3 regions of the Allobosea sp. ANAM02 genome follow, and region 2 is predicted to be linked to each of the others. Evidence: riboswitches for the same ligand, from Rfam matches in the RefSeq annotation. Region 2 holds a riboswitch; each other region holds the start of a gene.
The links. Region 2 has a riboswitch for thiamine pyrophosphate ahead of thiC (phosphomethylpyrimidine synthase ThiC). Riboswitches for the same ligand answer to the same signal wherever they lie in the genome.
Positions count from the first base shown of each region.

Region 1: another riboswitch for thiamine pyrophosphate. It lies ahead of thiO (glycine oxidase ThiO); the one in region 2 lies ahead of thiC (phosphomethylpyrimidine synthase ThiC).
Region 3: another riboswitch for thiamine pyrophosphate. It lies ahead of OCUBac02_RS20660 (LuxE/PaaK family acyltransferase); the one in region 2 lies ahead of thiC (phosphomethylpyrimidine synthase ThiC).

Region 1 covers NZ_AP022848.1:3,418,624-3,425,644, forward strand. The annotation lists gene OCUBac02_RS16405 (carboxypeptidase M32) at 1-239, shown strand, start outside; gene OCUBac02_RS16410 (Rdx family protein) at 373-687, shown strand; gene OCUBac02_RS16415 (thiamine phosphate synthase) at 802-1,410, opposite strand; gene OCUBac02_RS16420 (thiazole synthase) at 1,425-2,195, opposite strand; gene thiS (sulfur carrier protein ThiS) at 2,197-2,394, opposite strand; gene thiO (glycine oxidase ThiO) at 2,378-3,373, opposite strand; TPP riboswitch at 3,448-3,549, opposite strand; tRNA gene OCUBac02_RS16435 (tRNA-Ser) at 3,768-3,858, shown strand; one part of gene OCUBac02_RS16440 (IS3 family transposase) at 4,120-4,369, shown strand; one part of gene OCUBac02_RS16440 (IS3 family transposase) at 4,369-5,267, shown strand; gene OCUBac02_RS16445 (LysR family transcriptional regulator) at 5,304-6,110, shown strand; gene OCUBac02_RS16450 (SDR family oxidoreductase) at 6,061-6,798, opposite strand.
Region 2 covers NZ_AP022848.1:4,923,808-4,930,828, reverse strand. The annotation lists gene OCUBac02_RS23480 (hypothetical protein) at 27-569, opposite strand; gene OCUBac02_RS23475 (hypothetical protein) at 566-871, opposite strand; gene OCUBac02_RS23470 (helix-turn-helix transcriptional regulator) at 1,037-2,158, opposite strand; TPP riboswitch at 2,308-2,412, shown strand; gene thiC (phosphomethylpyrimidine synthase ThiC) at 2,492-4,417, shown strand; gene thiM (hydroxyethylthiazole kinase) at 4,414-5,154, shown strand; gene OCUBac02_RS23455 (hypothetical protein) at 5,309-6,184, opposite strand; gene dnaK (molecular chaperone DnaK) at 6,505-7,021, shown strand, end outside.
Region 3 covers NZ_AP022848.1:4,320,817-4,327,837, forward strand. The annotation lists gene rfbB (dTDP-glucose 4,6-dehydratase) at 1-969, shown strand, start outside; gene rfbC (dTDP-4-dehydrorhamnose 3,5-epimerase) at 982-1,539, shown strand; gene rfbD (dTDP-4-dehydrorhamnose reductase) at 1,539-2,447, shown strand; gene rfbA (glucose-1-phosphate thymidylyltransferase RfbA) at 2,444-3,319, shown strand; TPP riboswitch at 3,392-3,520, shown strand; gene OCUBac02_RS20660 (LuxE/PaaK family acyltransferase) at 3,611-4,687, shown strand; gene OCUBac02_RS20665 (acyl-CoA reductase) at 4,692-6,140, shown strand; gene OCUBac02_RS20670 (ABC transporter ATP-binding protein) at 6,130-6,921, shown strand; gene OCUBac02_RS20675 (ABC transporter permease) at 6,918-7,021, shown strand, end outside.

The DNA of each region.
Region 1 (7,021 bases), 1.5 Mb from region 2:
CGCTGGGCGCGATGACCGCGGCCCAGATATTCGACGCCGCCTGCAAGGCCGAAGTCGCCATCCTGCCCGGCATCGGCAAAGGCGATTTCAGCCCGCTGGTCGGCTGGTTGCGCGCCAACATCCACGGCAAGGGCTCTCTGCTCTCGACCGATGATCTGCTGACCGAAGCCACCGGCCGGCCGCTCGACGCCTCCGTATTCAAGGCGCATCTGCGCCGGCGCTATATCGAAGAGGTCTGAGCGTCTCTCATTTTATTTAGTTGAAACAAAAGCTTAAGCCCTACCCGATCGCCGATCAGCCATGCAGTTTCGGGCTTGCATCAGGGCGCCCGAAGCGGGATGTCGAGACGACCTTCCGCTTCGGTGACCGATCATGACCCAGACCAAACCCGCCCCCCGCATCGCCATCACCTATTGCTCGCTGTGCAACTGGATGCTGCGCTCGGCCTGGCTCGGGCAGGAACTGCTCTCGACCTTCGGGCAGGATCTCGGCGAGGTCGCGCTGATTCCGCGCACCGGCGGCATCTTCCAGATCCACTATGACGGCGAGCTGATCTGGGACCGCAAGGCCGATGGCGGCTTCCCGGATTCGAAGGTGCTGAAGCAGCGTGTCCGCGACCGGCTCGACCCCGAGCGCAGCCTCGGCCATGTCGACGGTCACACGATGTCGGCCGAGGCGGAGAGCTGAAGGCCGCTATGTTTGCCGTCATGCTCGGGCTTGCCCCGAGCATCTCGGAAACCAGCGCCCTCTTGTCATGAGTTTCTCGGGTCTGCGCTGCGCTCCGCCCGAGAATGACGCCTCTCAGGATGCGTGCTTCCGCGTCGCCGCGATCCAGGCCTTCAGCCTCCCCTCGGGATCGGCGTTCAGCGTGATGTCGGTCACCGCCGCGACGATATCGGCGCCGGCCTCGAAGACGCCCGGCGCCCGTTCCAGCGAGATGCCGCCGATGCCGACCAGCGGCAGGTCGCCGATGCGGCGCTTCCAGTCGCCGAGCCGCTCCAGCCCCTGCGGGCCGAAGCGCATCTGTTTCAGGATCGTCGGATAGACCGGGCCGAGCGCGACATAGTCGGGCTTCGCCGCCAGCGCGCGCTCCAGCTCCGGCTCGTCATGGCTGCTGATGCCGAGCTTCAGCCCGGCCTTGCGGATCGCGCCGAGATCGGCGTCGTCGAGATCCTCCTGGCCGAGGTGCAACCACTCGCAGCCCTCGGCGATGGCGAGCTTCCAGTAATCGTTGACGACAAGCACGCAGCCGGCCGCGGCGCAGAGCGTCTTCGCCCGGGCGATCTCGCGCGCGACCTCGGTCTCGGGGCGATCCTTGACGCGCAACTGCACCAGCTTGACGCCGAGCGGCAGCATCCGCTCCAGCCAGTCGGCGCTGTCGAAGATGGGATAGAACGGATCGAGCTTCATGCGGAGTAGATCTTTCAGGCGAGGAAGGCTTTGCCCATGACGGGCGTGGAGGGAGCGGCCATGTCGCGCGCCTCGATCGGCTGCGCGGCGAAGGCCTGCCGGCCGGCACGGATGGCGAGCGCGAAGGCCTCCGCCATCGCGGCGGGATCGCCGGCCTTGGCGACGGCGGTGTTGAGCAGGATACCGTCATAGCCCAGCTCCATCGCCTGCGCGGCATGGGAGGGCAGGCCGATCCCGGCATCGACGACGAGCGGCACATCCGGGAAATGCTGGCGCAGACTGCACAGGCCATAGGGATTGTTGAGCCCCCTGCCCGAGCCGATCGGCGCGCCCCAGGGCATCAACACCTCGCAGCCGGCATCGAGCAGGCGCCCGCCGATGACGAGATCCTCGGTCGTATAGGGGAAGACCTTGAAGCCGTCATCGGCGAGGATTCGCGCGGCCTCGACCAGCGCGATCACGTCCGGCTGGAGCGTGTCGTCCTCGCCGATGACTTCAAGCTTGATCCAGTCGGTGCCGAAGACCTCGCGCGCCATCTGCGCGGTGGTGACAGCCTCCTTGACGGTGTGGCAGCCTGCGGTATTGGGCAGAACCTTGACGCCGAGCTCACGGATCAGGGCCCAGAAGGCCTGTCCGGCGCCGCCCGACGATTCCCGCCGCAGCGACACGGTGACGACCTCGACGCCGGAGCGCTTCACCGTCTCGGCCAGGATCGCGGGCGACGGATATTGCGCGGTGCCCAGGAAGAGCGGGTTCTCAGGCTCGAAGCCATAGAAGGACGCCATCTCAGCCTCCCTGCATCGGCGCGACGATCTCGATGCGGTCGCCCTCGCTCAGGGCCGTCTCGGCGCGCTTGCGGGCCGGCACGAAATCGCCGTTCAGCGCGGTCGCGACGGTGCGCCCGGCAAAGCCCAGCTCGGCCAGCGCCTCGGCCAGAGTCCTCGCAGCGATCTCCTGCGGAGCGCCGTTAAGCAGCAAGGTCATGCAGCATCTCCGGTTTGGATTGCGGGTTCAGCGCGGTCTCGGCCGCCATCCGCGCCATGGCGGGGCTGAGCAGGAAGCCGTGGCGATAGAGCCCGTTGACGTGGATCACCCGACCGCGACGCGTCAGCCGCGGCAGGTTGTCGGGGAAGGCCGGGCGCGCATCGGTGCCGATCTCGACGACCTCCGCCTCGGCGAAGGCCGGATGCAGCGCATAGGCTGCGCCGAGCAATTCCAGCATGGCGCGGGCGGAGATGCGACGACGCTCGCCGCTCTCGATCATGGTCGCGCCGACCATGAACAGCCCGTCGACCCGCGGCACGATGTAGAGCGGAATGCGCGGATGAAGCAACCGGACCGGCCGCGACAGGCTGATATCGTCGCTCCGCAGCAACAGCATCTCGCCCTTGACGCCACGCAATTCCGGCAGGACATCGCGCGCCGCCAGCCCCCGGCAGTCGAGGACGATATCGGCATCGAGATCGGAAGGCTCCACCGCGCTGCCGACATGAAGCTCGGCGCCATTCGCTACCAGCCGCTCGGCGAGCGCGGCTATCGCCACACGCGGATCGAGATGCGCCTCGCCAGCGAAGAACAGGCCGCGCGAAAAGCGCCCGGCCAGATCGGGCTCAAGCCCGGCGATGGCATCGCCGTCGATCTCGTCGAAATGGCTGGTGCGCTGGCCGAAGCGGCGCAGCTCCGAGCGATCCCGGCTGGGCGCGACGACGAGCGTGCCGTTGCGGTTGACTCCGCCGGCATGGTGCTCCCACCAATCAGCCGCCTGCTTGCCGAGCCGGACCACCGGCTCCTCGGCGCTCTCGCCCTCGCACCAGGGCGCCAGCATGCCGCCAGCATACCAGGAACAGGCCTCGGCGCCGATGCGCGGGCCGCGCTCATGAATGCTGACTAGCGCGCCGCGCGTCATCAGTTCGGTGGCGCAGGCCAGGCCGACGACGCCGGCGCCGACCACCGCGACCTTCAGGCCAGACTGAGGGCGTTCCGCCAAAATGCTCTTCCCTGCTCCCGGAGAGGCAGCGGCCTGGGGCACGAGCACAATGTCTGCCGAAGACCGTTCCCTTCGCCGGCATTACCCGGATCAGGTGCGATGGGTTGGCGCGGACCACGCCTCTCAGCCTTTCGGCACCCCAACGGACGGGCTCAATCTAGGGCCTGCCCCGCAGAGGAGCAAGGCAAGCCGGCGCAAAGCTTCTTTGCAACGACCTTCGATCTAACCACAGCTTCCTGCGCCTTCTCGCTCGCTCCATTACCAATGGGGCGCTCTGTGGCCGGCTTTGCGCGCATGCACAGGCGAAGCGAAGTAAGTTGCCGACGAGGCTTGTCAAACGGCTCTTCAATCGGGCATAGAGCCTCTCGCTGGAGACGTGGCCGAGAGGCTGAAGGCACTCGTTTGCTAAATGAGCATACCCCACAAGGGTATCGAGGGTTCGAATCCCTCCGTCTCCGCCACCTCTATCTCCTTGATATCATTCTGAAATAACTCTTGACCGAACCTGTCCGCGACACAGGTTTCGACACACATGAGTCACCTCTGGAAGCAGCCTTCGGGCTGGGTTTTCCAATTCCATGTCCCGAAAGGATTCGTTGAGCGGCTAGGTGCTACCCCGTTCCGGGTTCGTCTCGGCCGCCTTCCCGTTCCGGAAGCTCTCTGGCCTGCTGCCGGTTTCGTGGACACCGAGATTGGGTGTTTCATGAACCGGGAGGTGGGGTATGCGGCGAAGACAGTTTGGGCGTGAGTTCAAGATCGAGGCGGTCCGCCTGATCAAGGAGCGCGGAGTGAGCGTGGCGCAGGCGTCTCGGGATTTGGATGTCCACGAGAACCAGTTGCGCAAATGGGTGAAGCTCTTTTCGGCCGATCCTGCGCAGGCCTTTCCCGGCCACGGTCAGATGAAGCCGGAGCAGCTTGAGATCGAGAAGCTGCGGCGGGAGGTGGCCAGGCTCAAGGCGGAGCGCGACATCCTAAAAAAGGCCGCAGCCTACTTCGCGAAGGACGTGACATGAGGTTCACGTTCATTGCGAAGCACCGGGGGATCTGGCCGGTGGCTTGGCTTTGCGAAGCGCTGGATGTGTCGCGCTCGGGCTTCCATGCCTGGCTCAACCGGTCGCCGAGCCGGCGTGCACGCGACGATGAGGAGATCGGCAACAGGGTCCGGGCAAGCTTCCTTGGTTCGGATCGGACCTATGGTGCCAGGCGTGTCTGGCGGGACGTGCTGGCGGAAGGGATCGATTGCGGCCTGCATCGCATCGAGCGGCTGATGCGTGCCCAGGCTTTGCGTGCCAGGCCGCGTCGGCGCAGCCTGCCCAGGGATGAGGGCCAGCGATCGGCCATCGCGCCGAATACGCTCGGCCGGGAGTTCCATGCCGAACGGCCGAACCAGCGCTGGATCGCCGACTTTACCGACATCTGGATCGCCGAAGGTTGGCTTTACGTTGCAGCCGTCATCGACCTGTTCTCGCGCCGGGTGGTGGGCTGGTCGATGAAGGCCGAAATGACCGCCGGGCTCGTGACCGATGCGCTGATGATGGCGATCTGGCGCCGGGGAAAGCCGGATGCCCTGCTGCACCATTCGGACCAGGGCAGCCAGTATGCCAGCGAGCAGTTCCAGAAGCTCATGACCGACAACGGCGTCACCTGCTCGATGAGCCGCTCGGGCAACGTCTGGGACAATGCCGCGATGGAGAGCTTCTTCTCCTCGCTCAAAACCGAGCGGATCAGAGGCAGGGTATACCGGACACGCGACGATGCTCGTGCCGACGTGTTCGATTACATCGAGCGCTTCTACAATGCCGTTCGAAGGCACTCGACCATCGGCGACATCAGCCCGGTCGAGTTCGAAAAGAGGGCCGGATTAGCTTAACTGAGCGTCCACACAACCGGCAGCAGGCCACTGGGAGTGAGCCTGTTCCTGCGCTCCAGACAGGGCTTTCGGCTCACCGCCGCGGGAGAGGCGCTGGTGCCTTATGCCCAGGACATCGTGACCACGACGGGTGAGGCGCTGGCCGCCGTGAAGAGCGCGAGCCTTTCCGGCGATCGATCGCTGGTCATCGGCGCACTGGAAACCGTTGCCGGGGAGGTTCTTCCGGCGCTGCTCGCTAATCTTCGGCAAGACCAGCCTGAGCTTCGGATCCGAATTGAGGTGGCGGGAAGCGATCACCTGCTACAACGTCTTTTGGACGGCTTGAACGACATTGCCTTCTGCTTTCGCAAGGGCGCGATCGATGAACGACTCGCGCGACGAGAGTTTGCCCAGGAGCCGCTGATCATGATCGGGCCGCCTGCAGCGGGAAGCGACCTGCCGCCGTCGGGGCTAGACGCCCTCATCGCCCAGCCGTTCATCGCAACCGAACCTGGATGTGTCTACCGACATCTGTTCGACGAGGCCTGGCGCCAAGCCGGCTTGACGCCGCCACGGCCTTTCACCGAGGTCGGTAGTATCACAGCCATCGTGCGTCTGGTTGCGGTCGGCAGCGGCTATGCCTTCGTGCCTCGGATCGCGGCGCGGGAAGCGCTTGCGAGCGGCGCCGTCGCCACGATCCAATTGTCCGGGTTCGAGTTCTTCGCGACACTCGACATGGTGTGGCGCCGTCGGCGCGTTCAGCCGGCCGATCTGACGCTCCTACTGGCCCGGGTGGGGCGGGTGCAGCGATCTCTCAAACGAGACGATGACCGCCTTCGACGTGAAGAACCGTGCCTGTCGTGAAACCATTGCCGATGAGGAAGGCCACGGCATCGGCGATATCCTCCGGCTGACCGACGCGGCCGACCAGCAGGCGCTCCGCCATTGAGGCGAGGACCTGCGCCTTCCTTTCGCCCGCCACCGCCTGCCATATCGGCGTGTCGACCCAGCCTGGCGATACGGCATTCACACGGATTGGAGCGAGTTCGACGGCCAACGCTCGGACGAGACCTTCGAGTGCCGCATTGATGGTTGCTACCACCGCTCCCCGCGCCATCGGCCGGTAGGCTGCGATGCCGGATGTAAAAGTCAGCGACCCCCCGGCAGCGAGCTGCGGACTACCGTGCTTGGCGAGTAGGATCGGGCCGATGATCTTGCTGTCGATAGCGCGCCGGGCTGCGTTCAGGTCAAGCGCTGGGAGCAGTTCGTAAGCACCGGTAAAATCCGCTGCTGTACAAACGATATGGTCAAATCGTTCCTCGTTCGCGAACAGCGCCCGCACCTCGATTTCGGAGGTGATGTCGGCCACGTATGTTTTCAGCGACGGCGAAGCGCCTAGGTCATCCCGTGCACGCTGAAGCCGGGCGGCATCCCTGCCGACGATCGCCACGTGGTCACCGGCCTCTGTCAACCGGCGCGCGAGGGCGAAGCCCATGCCGGAACTCCCTCCGGCGATAAGGATGCGGCGCGGCCTCGTTCTATTGCTGGTCATCTTGGTCTCCATTTCCAATCCGTAAGCTGTGATCCAGCTTTCCGCGCTTGTTAGGAAACGGAATGATCCGATGGTGTTATCGGAGATACCGATAGTTCGATTGATAAAAAAACCTGCCGGGCGTGATCAAATCAAAGTGGACAGCGCGTGGGTCCGAACCTGTGGGCCACCCCCGAACTCTGTCGGCATCGGCTTTAAACTGCGTCGTAGAGGCGCCTTCGCG
Region 2 (7,021 bases):
AATCGAGGGCGAGTGCGCGCTGTCGCTCAGAAGGCCTCCTTGCTGCGGCATTTGGGGTTTTTCTTGGACAGGCTGGAGAAATGCGTCAGCGCCGCTTCCAGCCGCGAGAATATCTCCGCCTCCTTTTCGAACGAGAACGGGATGTAGGCGTCGCCATCCCATCGCTGATCCGTGCTGAACTGATCTATCTGGTCGACCTTGACGGTCTTCCTGGTCGTGGCGATGTAGAGCATGCAATAGGAGCTGGAGTTGGCCCCGAGTGGCTTGCGCCGGACAATCCTGAGGTCCCGCATCGGGATCGCATACGTCGTTCTGATCTTGTCGCCATCCAGCCAGACATTGGTCGTCACGACAAGGCGGCACTCGTCGGCCGCAGCCCGCACTGTTTCCGCGTACTCGCCTTCCGATGAACCGTATTTCTGCTTCTTGCCGTTCCTGATCAGTTTGTCGACGATCCAGTCGACGGTTTCCTTGAGGCTGGGAGATGCACCGGCCGGCCCCGGCAGGAGAGCCAGCCCGACCAGCAGCGCGGCGCATAGCCGCCTCGACAGGCGCGCCACCTTCGTCACCAGCTGCCGATCGGCGAGCCGAACGGCTTGCCGAAGGCGCGGTCGACATTGTCGCAGACGCGCGGGTTTCGGAGGCTGGACGTCAGCGACAGCCGCTGGATCGGCGCCCATCGGGCCGGCCGGTCGCGGCGGGGCGGCAGGCAGCGATACTGATAGAGCGACTTCGCGAAGCACAGCGTGCTCCCATGCGAGTAGCGCGCCCCGTTGCTGATGCAGGCGGCGGCCGCCGGAGCCGTCGAAAGCGCCATCGCGCCAGCGATGAAAGCCAGTGAAAGAGCCGAGCAGGCGAGATGGCGATGCATGGTGTTGGACCTTCGGTTGACGGCCGGGCGCGGCCTCGTGCCGCACGTCTCGCGACCGCACGATCGGCCTGCCCCGGGACCGGCCGATATCGCCCTGAAGGGACTTGAGCTCGACCACGCCCCCGGAGCGGGCTTCGCTCAGGCTAGGTCAGGCGGTCGGCCGTTTCATTCCCCAACCAGGGAATGGCGGGCGTGAATTGCCGGCGCGTCCCCGACCATCCGATAGCGCTCGAACATCCTGTGCAACTGCCTTTGCGAGCCCACGTCCAGCTTGGCCAGCGCGGATTTGAGCTGCTTGCGGACGGTGTCGAGATTGACGCGCCTCGTTTCCGCCAGGGCCGCCAGGCCGGTATCCGTCAGCGAAGCATGGATGGCCTGCGCTTCCGCCGGCGTGATACCGCTGCCGCCGCAGAACTCGCGGACATCCGCGAGGGAGACCGGCGACCGGGCCTCGCTGCGCATGACGGACAGGACGAAGCCCCGGGCCGACCCGACCGCCCGGCCTGAAGGCGCATGGCGGCGCAGCAGGTAGCTGCGTCCGCCGCGCGCATCGCGGATGGTCAGCGCATCGATGTCGTCGCCCTGCGCCAGCCGCTCGATCGCCGCGGCTTGGGCGCGGTTCGAGCAGGCGAGCCTGCCCTGCTGCAGGTACAGGAAGCCCTCGCAGAAGATCGCCTCGGCAGCAGCATTGGTCGACACCGCCTCGCCGTCTTGGAAGACGACGATCCCGACATCGACGATGTCCTGCGCATCCCGCGCCCGCTGCCCGGCGAGCGCGAGGTCGCGCTGCGACTTCGCGATCCTGAGCGCGCGGTGGATATGCGGGGCGATCAGCTGGAGCAGGCTCATCTGGCGCTCGCTGAAGGGGGTGTCCCTGCGCGGTGTCGAGATGCCGAACCAGCCGAAGCAGTCGTCGACCCGCATGTTCGCGCCGGCGATGTTGTGGATTCCGAACCGGGGCAGGAACTCGTTATGAATGATGCTCGTCCTGGCGTCTTCGGCGGAAACGTAGCTGCGCTCGTCCCTCATCAGGCCCGGCTGAGCCGGCAGGACGCGGGGCGCCCGGAAATCCGTTGCCGCATAGTCGCGCAGATATTCCTCGGCTCCCGCAGGATCGCTTCGCAGCAGGACGTTGACGTATTGCGTATCGGTCCGCAGATCCGCCAGAACAAGATGCGTATGGCAGCCGCCGACGATCTCGGCGAGCGTCGTCAGTACCTCGGACCAATGATCCTGATCCAGGGAAGCTTCATATATCGCGTGAATCAACCGGTTCACGTCTTCCATGAAGAGGCCTCGTGGTGTCGCGTGGCGTGATCTCCACAATCGATGATCCGGTAGTATTCATCTTGATTCGGGCGATGCAACCGCCGGCGGGATGCCGAGCCCTCCGGGACAGGCGTCTTGTCAGCGCGACCGTCCGCATCTACCTTCCACGCTGTTCCGAGGGGTGCCCGCAAGGGCTGAGACGGCTTTCGAAGCCGAACCCATCGAACCTGATCCGGGTCATACCGGCGGAGGGACTGGAACGCGGTGCAGCCTTGGCCTGCACCCGCATCACAGCGCTTGAACCGCTTCGACGCCGGATCTCCTGACCTGTACCAAGGAGGAGATCCCCTGATGAATGCCCATTCCGAACCCCAGAAGAACAGCGTCAAGACCGCTCCCAGGTTCTCGGCCCCGACCGGCGTCACGACCGGGCCGATCATCGGATCGCGCAAGATCTATGTCGCCGCGCCCGAACACCCCGAGATGCGCGTGCCCTTCCGCGAGGTCGTGCTCACGACCGATGCCGAGCAGCCGGTGCGCCTCTACGACCCCTCCGGCCCCTTCACCGAGACCGATGCGAAGATCGACCTCAATGCCGGCCTCGTCCAGCCGCGCCGTGCCTGGCTCGACGCGCGCGGTTTCGAGCAGGTTCCGGGCCGCGCCGTCACGGCGGCCGATAACGGCAACATCTCGGCCGAACAGCTCGTGCCGGCCTGCCCGGCGCAGCGCCCGATCCTGCAGGCGAAGCCCGGCCAGCTCACGACGCAATACGAATTCGCCAGGGCCGGCATCGTCACGCCCGAGATGATCTATGTCGCCCATCGCGAGAATCTCGGCCGCGCCGCCATGCTCGAAGGCGCGCGCGAGCGCCATGCCGATGGCGAGAGCTTCGGTGCGAACGTGCCGGAATTCGTCACGCCGGAGTTCGTCCGCGAGGAGATCGCCCGTGGTCGCGCCATCATCCCGGCGAACATCAACCATCCCGAGCTGGAGCCGATGGCGATCGGCCGCAATTTCCTGGTCAAGGTCAATGCCAATATCGGCAATTCCGCCGTCACTTCCGGCGCCGCCGAGGAGGTCGAGAAGCTGGTCTGGGCGGTCCGCTGGGGCGCCGACACGGTGATGGACCTCTCCACCGGCCGCAACATCCACAACATCCGCTCCTGGATCCTCCGCAACTCGCCGGTCCCGATCGGCACCGTGCCGATCTATCAGGCGCTGGAGAAGGTCGGCGGCGATCCGATCAAACTCGACTGGGAGGTGTTCAAGGACACGCTGATCGAGCAGGCCGAGCAGGGCGTCGACTATTTCACCATCCATGCCGGCGTGCGCCTCCCTTACGTCCCCCTCACGGCGAACCGTGTCACCGGCATCGTCTCGCGCGGCGGCTCGATCATGGCGCGCTGGTGCCTCGCCCATCATCGCGAGAGCTTCCTCTACGAGCGCTTCGACGAGATCTGCGAGATCATGCGCCGCTACGACGTCTCGTTCTCGCTGGGCGACGGTTTGCGTCCGGGCTCGATCGCCGATGCCAATGACCGCGCCCAGTTCGCCGAGCTGGAGACCTTGGGAGAGCTCACCAAGATCGCCTGGGACAAGGGCTGTCAGGTCATGATCGAGGGCCCAGGCCATGTGCCGATGCACAAGATCAAGGAGAACATGGACAAGCAGCTCCGCGAGTGCGGCGAGGCGCCCTTCTACACGCTCGGACCGCTGACCACCGATATCGCGCCGGGCTACGATCACATCACCTCGGGCATCGGCGCCGCGATGATCGGCTGGTATGGCTGCGCCATGCTCTGCTACGTCACGCCGAAGGAGCATCTCGGCCTGCCGAACCGCGATGACGTCAAGACCGGCGTCATCACCTACCGCATCGCGGCCCATGCCGCCGATCTCGCCAAGGGCCATCCCGCCGCGAAGATCCGGGACGACGCGCTGTCGCGCGCCCGTTTCGACTTCCGCTGGGAGGATCAGTTCAATCTGGCGCTCGATCCCGATACGGCGCGGGAATTCCACGACGAGACCCTGCCGAAGGACGCCCACAAGGTCGCGCATTTCTGCTCGATGTGCGGGCCGAAATTCTGCTCGATGAAAATCACGCAGGATCTGCGCGCCGAGGTGCTGGCGATGAGCGACAACGAGCAGGCGAACCTTGAAGCTATGGCGCGCGATCAAGCGGCGGCGCAGATCGAAATCAGGGAACAGGGCATGGCTGCGAAATCGAAGGAATTCCTCGACAAGGGCGGGAGTATTTATCTACCTGCTGCCGGATGAGCGGTTTCAACGAAAAGCTCGACGCAGGCCGCGTCGCATCGATCCTCGCGCGGGTGGCCAGGCGCCGCCCGCGCGTCCATTGCCTGACCAATACGGTGGCACAGAACGTCACCGCCAACATGCTTCTCGCTCTCGGGGCCGTGCCCTCGATGGCGAGCCATCCCGACGAGGTCGAGGCCGTCGCGGCGGGAGCCGGCGCGATCCTGATCAATCTCGGCACGCTCAGCCTCGAAGGTGAACGCGCCATTCCCAAGCTTGTCGGTGTCGCGCAGGAGCGCCGCATCCCGCTGGTGCTCGACCCGGTCTTCGTCGAGCTCTCGCCCTTGCGGCTGCGGCTGGTCGGCGACGTGCTCGCGCTGTTCGACGTGCTGGTGCGCGGCAACGCCACGGAAATGGCGACGTTGGAGCCGCTTTTCGCGCTGCGGCGCGACATCGTGCGCGTCACCACCGGCGCGGTCGACCGCATCGAGACGGAGGAGCGCAGCCTGTCGCTCGCGCATGGCCATGAATTGATGAGCAAGGTGACCGGCCTCGGTTGCGCATCGAGCGCGCTGATCGCCGCCTGCCGGGCGATCGAGCCCGATCCTGTGATCGCGGCCGCGGCGGCGCTCACCGCCTACGGCATCGCCGGCGAGATCGCGGCCGAACGAGCCGCCGGCCCCGGCAGTTTCGCGATGCACCTGGTCGATGCGCTGGCCGGGCTCGACGAGGCTGCGCTCGCGGTACGGATGGGTTGAAGCTGTCATCCCGCACGCGCTGCGGCACGCAGTGCTGCTGCGCAGATGCGGGACCGTCCTCCGGAGAGGGCGCCTTCTCGTCATGCGGTCCCGTGTCTGCGCAGCGGCATGTCATGCCGCAGCGCGCACGGGATGACAGCGCTTTATGACCCCGCTACTGCGTCGGTGTCAGCGGCAGCGGCGCGGATTTCGGGCGCGGCTTCGGCTTGGCGGCCGCCGGCTTCGGTTCGGTATTGAGCCCGAGCCGGGCGCGCAGCGAAGCGGCCCGCGCCTCGGTGATGCGGGCGCCGCAGAAACCGAACTGGCCCTCGCGCTGGAAATCCCGGCAGATCATTTCGCGCTCGGCGGAAAAGCCGGCCTGTTCGCGGGCGATCACGCGCTGCTCGACGGCATCGGATTTGGCGGTCAGCGTCCGATAGCCCTCGCGCACGGCGCGCTCGGCGCCGCCGCGCGCCTTCTCGATCTCCTTGGCCTGCCCGGCGACGGTGCGGGCATCAGGCCCCCAGAGCCCGCGCGGGTCGATCCGGCACTGCGCGGCCTCGACGATGCAGGGCTCCGCCGGCTCGACCACGAGGAAGGCGCCGTCGAGCACGTCGAAGACGATCGGGCAGATCGGCGCCTCCAGCTTGTAGCGGGGGACGCCGGCCGGTCGCCCGAGCGGGGTGACGGGGACGGGGGCATCGCCGAAGGAGACGGCGCAGGGCTCCATCAAATTCGTGCTCTGGAAGCCGTCGAGACCAAGCTTGAGGCCGTAGCCGGTCGCCGTCTTCGCGAAAACCGCCTCGCCGTGATGGCCGTGGCGATGCAGGATCCTGCCGAGGATGGCGTCCTCGCCCGCGACCTTGATGGCGGGCATGCTCGGCGGCCGCGGGGCCGCCGGCGCGCCGGCCTGGGAGGGCGGCGCCGCCTGCTGGGTTCCCGGCGCGTTGAAGGGCTGGGCGCCCGGCAATTGAAGCGGCTGCGCATGCGCAGCCGTCACGGCGGCGGCGAAGGCGGCTGAGGCGAGGATGAGGCGCGTCGGTCTTGTCATGGCGGCCCAGTGAAGCCGGAACGGCCTTTCTGCATGCAGGCGCGGGCGGGCTGACGCAAGGACGGGAAGGTCACACCGGGTTAGAAAGCACGTTGCGGTGGCGGTCCGGCCGGAACTCCCGATTCTTAATCGGCTCGCCTGTCTTGCAAGGGGTGGAACACCCTCACTATATACGCCGCCAAGGGGCGGTTTAACCACCGTCAAACGTGGAATGCCGGTTTCGTTCGCCGCTGAAGCGGGGGCGATCCGGTCCATGGGCCGGCAGGCGGCGCACAAACGTCGCAGGTCGGCGATCTGCTCAATCGAAAGGGATCCCATCCATGGGTAAAGTCATTGGTATCGACCTCGGCACGACCAACAGCTGCGTAGCAGTGATGGAAGGCTCGACGCCCAAGGTCATCGAGAATTCGGAAGGCGCGCGCACCACGCCTTCCATCGTCGCCATCACGGATGACGGCGAGCGTCTGGTCGGTCAGCCTGCGAAGCGCCAGGCCGTCACCAACCCGGAGCGCACCTTCTTCGCGATCAAGCGCCTCATCGGCCGGACCTTCGAGGACCCGATGACGCAGAAGGACCTGAAGCTGGTCCCCTACAAGATCACGAAGGCCTCGAACGGGGACGCCTGGGTGTCCGCCGACGGCAAGGACTATTCGCCGTCGCAGATCTCGGCCTTCACGCTGACCAAGATGAAGGAGACGGCGGAGGCCTATCTCGGCCAGCCCGTCACCCAGGCCGTCATCACGGTCCCCGCCTATTTCAACGACGCCCAGCGCCAGGCCACCAAGGACGCCGGCAAGATCGCCGGCCTCGAAGTGCTGCGCATCATCAACGAGCCGA
Region 3 (7,021 bases), 600 kb from region 2:
GTTTGCGTCGTCGACAAGCTGACCTATGCCGGCAATCTCGCCTCGCTGGCACCGGTCGCGCGCAGCAACCGCTACCGGTTCGAGCAGGCCGATATTGGCGACGGCGAGAGGATGAAGGCGATCTTCGCCGATTTCCAGCCCGATATCGTGATGCATCTTGCCGCCGAAAGCCATGTCGACCGCTCGATCGACGGGCCGGCCGCCTTCATCGAGACCAATGTCGTCGGCTCGTTCACCCTGCTGCAGGAAGCGCTGCGCCATTTCCGGGCATTGCCGGAGGAGCGCAAGGCGCGCTTCCGCTTCCACCATATCTCGACCGACGAGGTCTTCGGCTCGCTGGGGGCGGACGGCTTCTTCCGCGAGGATACCGCCTATCAGCCGAACTCGCCCTATTCGGCCTCCAAGGCGGCGTCTGACCATCTCGTGCGGGCCTGGCATCACACCTATGGCCTGCCGGTGGTGATGACCAATTGCTCGAACAATTACGGGCCCTATCACTTCCCCGAGAAGTTGATCCCGCTGATGATCATCAATGCGCTGGAGGGCAAGAAGCTGCCGGTCTACGGCAACGGGCTCAACGTGCGCGACTGGCTCTATGTCGACGACCATGCCGACGCACTGCTGACCGTCGCGACCAACGGCAAGCTGGGCGAGAGCTACAATATCGGCGGTCACAACGAGAAGACCAATATCGAGGTGGTGAAGACCATCTGCGCCCTGCTCGACGAGCTCAGGCCCGATCCGAAAGGTTCGCGCGAGCGCCTGATAGCTTACGTCACCGACCGGCCGGGACATGATGCGCGCTATGCGATCGATGCCGGCAAGATCGGCCGCGAGCTCGGCTGGAAGCCGAGGGAAACCTTCGAGACGGGCCTGCGCCGCACCGTCGAATGGTATCTCGCCAATCCCGCATGGTGGGGCGATATCCGCTCCGGTGTCTATCGCGGCGAACGCCTCGGCGCGGCCTGAACGGGGAAAGACATGCTGAGCGTCGAGGAAACGGCGATCCCGGCCGTCAAGATCGTCACGCCGAAGAAGCACGGCGACCCTCGCGGCTTCTTCTCGGAGACCTGGAGCCGCAAGGCCTTCGCGGAAGCCCGGCTCGATCTCGACTTCGTCCAGGACAACCAGTCACTGTCCGGTCCGGTCGGCACGTTGCGCGGCCTCCATTTCCAGTCCCCGCCTTTCGCGCAGGACAAGCTGGTGCGGGTCACGCGCGGGCGCATCCTCGACGTCGCCGTCGATATCCGCAGCTCGTCCCCGACTTTCGGGAAACATGTCGCGGTCGAACTCTCAGCCGAGAACTGGAAGCAGCTCCTGGTCCCCGTCGGCTTCGCCCATGGCTTCGTCACGCTGGAGCCGGATACCGAGGTCATCTACAAGGTCACCGCGCCCTACGCGCCCGAGAACGACCACGGGCTTGCCTTCGACGACCCGGCTCTGGGCATCGACTGGCGCCTGCCGCTCTCCGGCCTCACCCTCTCCGACAAGGACCGCAAGCATCCGCGTCTCGCCGAGATGCTGCGCTATTTCGACTGATGACATTGCGTATCGCCGTCACCGGTTGGACCGGCCAGGTCGTCTGCGCCATGCTGGAGCGCGTGCCGGTCGGCGTCGAGGTCATCGCGCTGCGCCGGCCCGACCTCGATCTCGCGGTTCCGAAGACGGTCGCGCCGGCCCTGCGCTCGGCGAGGCCCGACGTCATCGTCAACACCGCCGCCTATACCGCCGTGGACCAGGCCGAGAGCGAGCCGGAGCTGGCCATGCGGGTCAATGGCGAGGCCGCCGGCGAGGCGGCGCGCGCCGCGGCGGCGCTCGGCATTCCCATGATCCAGCTCTCGACCGACTATGTCTTCGACGGCGGGCTCGACCGGCCCTATCGCGAGGATGATGCGACCGGCCCGATCTTGGCCTATGGCGCCAGCAAGCTTGCCGGCGAGCAGGCGGTCGCGGCCGCGACCGACAACCACGCCATCCTGCGCACCGCCTGGATCTACAGCCCGTTCGGCAAGAACTTCGTCAAGACGATGCTGCATCTCGCCGAGACGCGCGACGAGGTCGGGGTCGTCGCCGACCAGGCGGGCTGCCCGACCAGCGCACTCGATATCGCCGATGCGATCTTCACCGTCGCGCGCAACCTGACGGGTCGGAGGGACGAGGCTTGCCTGCGCGGCGTGTTCCACATGAGCGCGACGGGCGAAGCCGTCTGGGCCGATGTCGCCGAGGCGATCTTCGCGGAACGTCAGCGGCTGGGTGGCGAGCCGATACGGGTCAGGCGCATCGCAACCGCGGATTATCCGACGCCCGCGCGCCGGCCCGCCAATTCCCGGCTCGATTGCAGCAAGCTAGCACTTGCCCATGGCGTTCAGTTGCCCGAATGGCGGAGCTCGCTTCAAGCTTGCGTCGCACGGCTTCTCAAGGATCAAGGCAAGGACCAGCAACCATGAAGGGGATCATCCTGGCCGGCGGCTCGGGCACGCGGCTGCACCCGATGACGCTGGCGATGTCGAAGCAGTTGCTGCCCGTCTACGACAAGCCGATGATCTACTACCCGCTCTCGACGCTGATGCTCGCCGGCATCCGCGAGGTGCTGATCATCTCGACACCGCACGACCTGCCGCATTTCAAGCGCCTGCTCGGCGACGGCTCCGACTGGGGCATGGATCTCACCTATGCCGAGCAGCCGCATCCCGGCGGACTGGCGCAGGCCTATCATATCGGCGCCGATTTCGTCGCGGGCGAGCCGTCGGCCCTGATCCTCGGCGACAACCTCTATTACGGCCACAGCCTGCCGGGGATGATGGCCCGCGCAACGGCCCGGACGACGGGCGCGACCGTCTTCGCCTATCATGTCCGTGATCCCGAGCGGTACGGCGTCGTCGCCTTCGATGCGTCAGGCAAGGCGATCTCGATCGAGGAGAAGCCGAAGGTCCCGCAATCGAACTGGGCCGTCACGGGCCTGTATTTCTACGATGCCGAGGTCGTGGAGATCGCCCGCTCGCTGAAGCCCTCGGCCCGCGGCGAGCTCGAGATCACCGACGTCAACCGGATCTATCTCGAACGCGGCCAGCTCTCGGTGGAATCGATGGGCCGCGGCTTCGCCTGGCTCGATACCGGCACGCCCGACAGCCTGCTGGAAGCGGGCGAGTTCGTGCGCACGCTCGAAAGCCGCCAGGGTCTGCGCATCGCCTGCCCGGAGGAGATCGCGGCGCGACAGGGCTGGATATCGGCCGCGCAGCTTACCGCCCTCGGCGAAAAGCTCGCCAAGGGCGATTACGGACAGTATCTCATGCGCATGGCACGGGACATCGCCGGCTGACGTCCTGGTTCGCTCGGATACCCGCCCGGCTGCGTTATCGCTTGACAGCGGGGCCTGCCGCTCGTCATCTGCATCCGTTCCCAGGGGGGCCTCGCTAGGAGGCTGAGATTCCGCCGGCAGGGCTTTCGAGCCTGGCAACGCGGTGACCCTCCGAACCTGATCCGGATCATACCGGCGTAGGGATGCGGGACATGCGGCCGTCACAGGCCCTGATTCCAGCTTGCGCTCATGATCCTCCAGCGATCGACGCTCCCGGCTTGCCCGCGCGCGTCCGAACGGAGCGAGCTTCAAGTGACGCAAGCCGAGATCATCGCGGCGCTCAAGGCATTCATCGCGCTTCCCGACGCGTCGGACGCCGAATTCGAGGCGATGGCGCTCCAGGTTTTCGCCTATCAGTTCCGCAACAACGAGCCCTATAAGCGCTTCTGCCTGCAGCGCGGGCGCACGCCGCTCTCGGTCCGGCGCTGGCGCGATATTCCCGCCGTGCCGATCACCGCCTTCAAGGACCTGACGCTGAGCTGCAGCCCGCCGGAAGCGGCCGAGCGCGTCTTCATGACCAGCGGCACGACGCAGGGCATCCGCGGCCGCAGCTATCACCCGACGCTCGACGTCTGGAAGCGCTCGATGCTGGTCAATTTCCGCGCGCGCTTCATGCAGGGCGGCGAGCGCATCCGCATGGGCATCCTCTTCCCCGACGAGGCCGAGCTGCCCAATTCCTCGCTCGCCACCTATCTCTCGCTCGCCAAACGCGAATGCGGCACGGCGGATTCCCAGGCCTTCATCGATGCTGCCGGACTCGACCTGGACGGTCTTCTGTCGGCGCTGGAGCAGGCCGAGACGAGCGGCGAGCCCTATGCCCTGCTCGGCGCGAGCTACTCTTTCGTTCCCGTGCTGGATGCGCTCGCCGAGAGCGGCCGGAGCTTCGTCCTGCCGGAAGGCAGCCGTATCCTCGACACCGGCGGCTTCAAGGGCCAGTCGCGCGAACTCGGGCCCGACGAGTTTTACGACGGTCTTTCCGCGGCCTTCGGCGTGCCGCGCGCGTCTTGCATCAACATGTACGGGATGACCGAGCTGAGCTCGCAGCTCTATGACGACGGCAATGCCGTCTGCCCGTCGGTGAAGTCGGGGCCGCACTGGATTCGCAGCCGCGTCGTCGATCCGCTGACCGGCGCCGACCTGCCCGAAGGCCAGCGCGGCGTGATCGTCCATCACGACCTCGCTCATTTCAACTGCGTCGCGGCGATCCTGACCGAGGATGCCGGCGAAATCGTGCCCGGCGGATTCAGGTTGCTCGGCCGCGTCGACGGCGAGGCCTCGAAGGGCTGTTCGGTCGCCGTCGCCGAATTCCTCGCAGCAGCGCGAGGCTGATGACGTGGTCGAGCATGCGGGCCATCTGCCGGGCCTGAATCGCGAAGCGCTGCGCTGGCGCGAGGTCAGCCACAGCGCCTGGGGCGAAAACGCTACCATCGCGCTGCCCGAGCTCGACGAAGCGCAGGCCGCGACGCTCTGCGCGCATGTGCGCGACAACGCTCGCGCCCGATTGAAGCGGATGGAGACGGCGCGCATCGTCGATGCGATCGACGCCGCCATTGCACGCCTGCTCGACCGTGAGCATCCGCTGCGGCGCAAGGCGGAACACCTGCTGCCGATCGTCACCGGCTATGACCGCGAGACGGTCCGGCTCGGCCTCACCGGCTATCTCAAGACCTTCCGCAAGCCGCAGCTCCTGCGTTTTCTGGCCGAGGATTTCGGCAATCCCGGCGTGCTCGACGGTTTCCAGCCGACGCCCAAGGGTGGTTCCCTGCACGCTCATGGCCCGGAGCTTCTGCTGCATGTCTGGGCCGGCAATGTCCCGGCGCTGTCGCTCTGGAGCCTGATCTGCGGCCTGCTGGTCAAAGCGGGCAGCATCGGCAAGCTCGCCTCGGCCGAGCCTCTGACCGCCGGCTGGTTCGCGAGCCTGCTGGCAGAGATCGATCCCAAGATCGGCGAATGCCTCGCCATCACCTGGTGGAAGGGCGGCGAGGCGGCGGCCGAGCCGGTCTTCCTGCGCGCGGCCGATACGATCATGGCCTATGGCGGCAACGAGACGCTGACGTCGTTGCGCGCGAAGCTCCCGATCACCACGCGCTTCCTGCCGCATGGCCACAAGATCGGCTTCGGCGTGATCGCGCGCGAGACGCTCGACAGCCGCAAGGCGCCGGTGCTTGCCCGGCTCGCAGCCCATGATGTCGTGCGTTACGAGCAGCAGGGCTGCTATTCGCCGCAGATGCTTTTCGTCGAGCGCGGCGGAAAGGTCAGCCCTGCCGAGTTCGCCCGCTACGTCGCGCAGGAACTCGCCGCCCTCGCCGCGCGCCATCCGCGCCGCGCGCTCTCGTCGGGCGAGGCGACGTCGATCGCGGCGTGGCGTGGCGCGCAGGAGACGCGCGCGATGGACGGCGCCGCGGAGCTTCTTGGCGAAGCATCCGACAATTGGAGCGTCGTCCATGTCGAAGCACCGGAAGCCCTGAGCCCGACCGGGCTGAACCGCACGCTCAAGCTCGTCGCGGTCGAAAGCCTCGACGATGTCGCCGCCCTCGTCGCGCCCTATCGCAGCTTCCTCCAGACGGCCGGCATCGCCGCGTCGCCCGAACGGCTGTTCCGGCTTTCCGAGCAACTGGGCGCGATCGGAGTCAGCCGCATCGCCCCGCTCGGCCGCATGACCGCGCCGGAGGCCGGCTGGCATCACGACGGGCGCTTCAGCCTCCTCGATCTCGTCACCTTCACCGAGATCGAGCAATCCGCCGAAGCTGCGGCAGAGGGGTTCGCGCCCTATGTCGACTGAACCGCACAAGCCCGGCTTCGTCACGATCGAGCGCGCGAGCTACCGCTATGACGCGACCGGCCCTGCCGTCGTCGATGCGGCCGAATGGTCGATCCCGCGCGGCGATATCCATTGCCTGCTCGGCCGCAGCGGCTGCGGCAAGACCACCCTGCTCAAGCTCGCCGCCGGCCTGCTGATGCCAAGCGAAGGCGCGATCCGCATCGGCGGCGAGACGCTGCACGGGCCGAGCCCGCGCGCCGGCTTCGTCTTCCAGGCGCCGACCCTGCTCGACTGGCTGAACGCGCGCGACAATGTCCTGCTGCCGATCTCGCTGAAGCGGCGCCCGACCATCGCCGACAAGGATGCCGCGATCGACCTGCTGGAGCGTGTCGGCCTCGCCGATTTCGCCATGCGCCGGCCGGTCGAGCTGTCCGGCGGCCAGCAGAGCCGTGTCGCCGTTGCCCGCGCGCTGATCGGCAATCCCGACCTGCTGCTGCTCGACGAGCCTTTCGCGGCGCTCGACGCCCTGACGCGCGAGGAATTGCAGGACGATCTGCTGCGGCTCTGCGCACTCAACGGCACGACCGCACTTTTCGTCACGCATGATATCGGCGAGGCCGTCTATCTCGCCGACACCGTCGCGGTGATGGCGGCCGGGCAAGTCACGCATGTGCGCCGGATCGAACTGGCCCGTCCGCGTCATCGCGACATGCGCTATGCGCCTGGCTTTATCGCCGCCTGCCGCGGCTTGCGCGACGCCATGGATGACGCGGCCATAGCCAGCCGGAGGCCGGCGGCATGATGGCCCGTCTGCCCTCGCTCCTGCTGCTCTTCGCGCTGCTCGCCGGCTGGGAAGCCTGGTGCCGGCTCGGCGGCCTGTCGCCGCTCGTCCTGCCGCCACC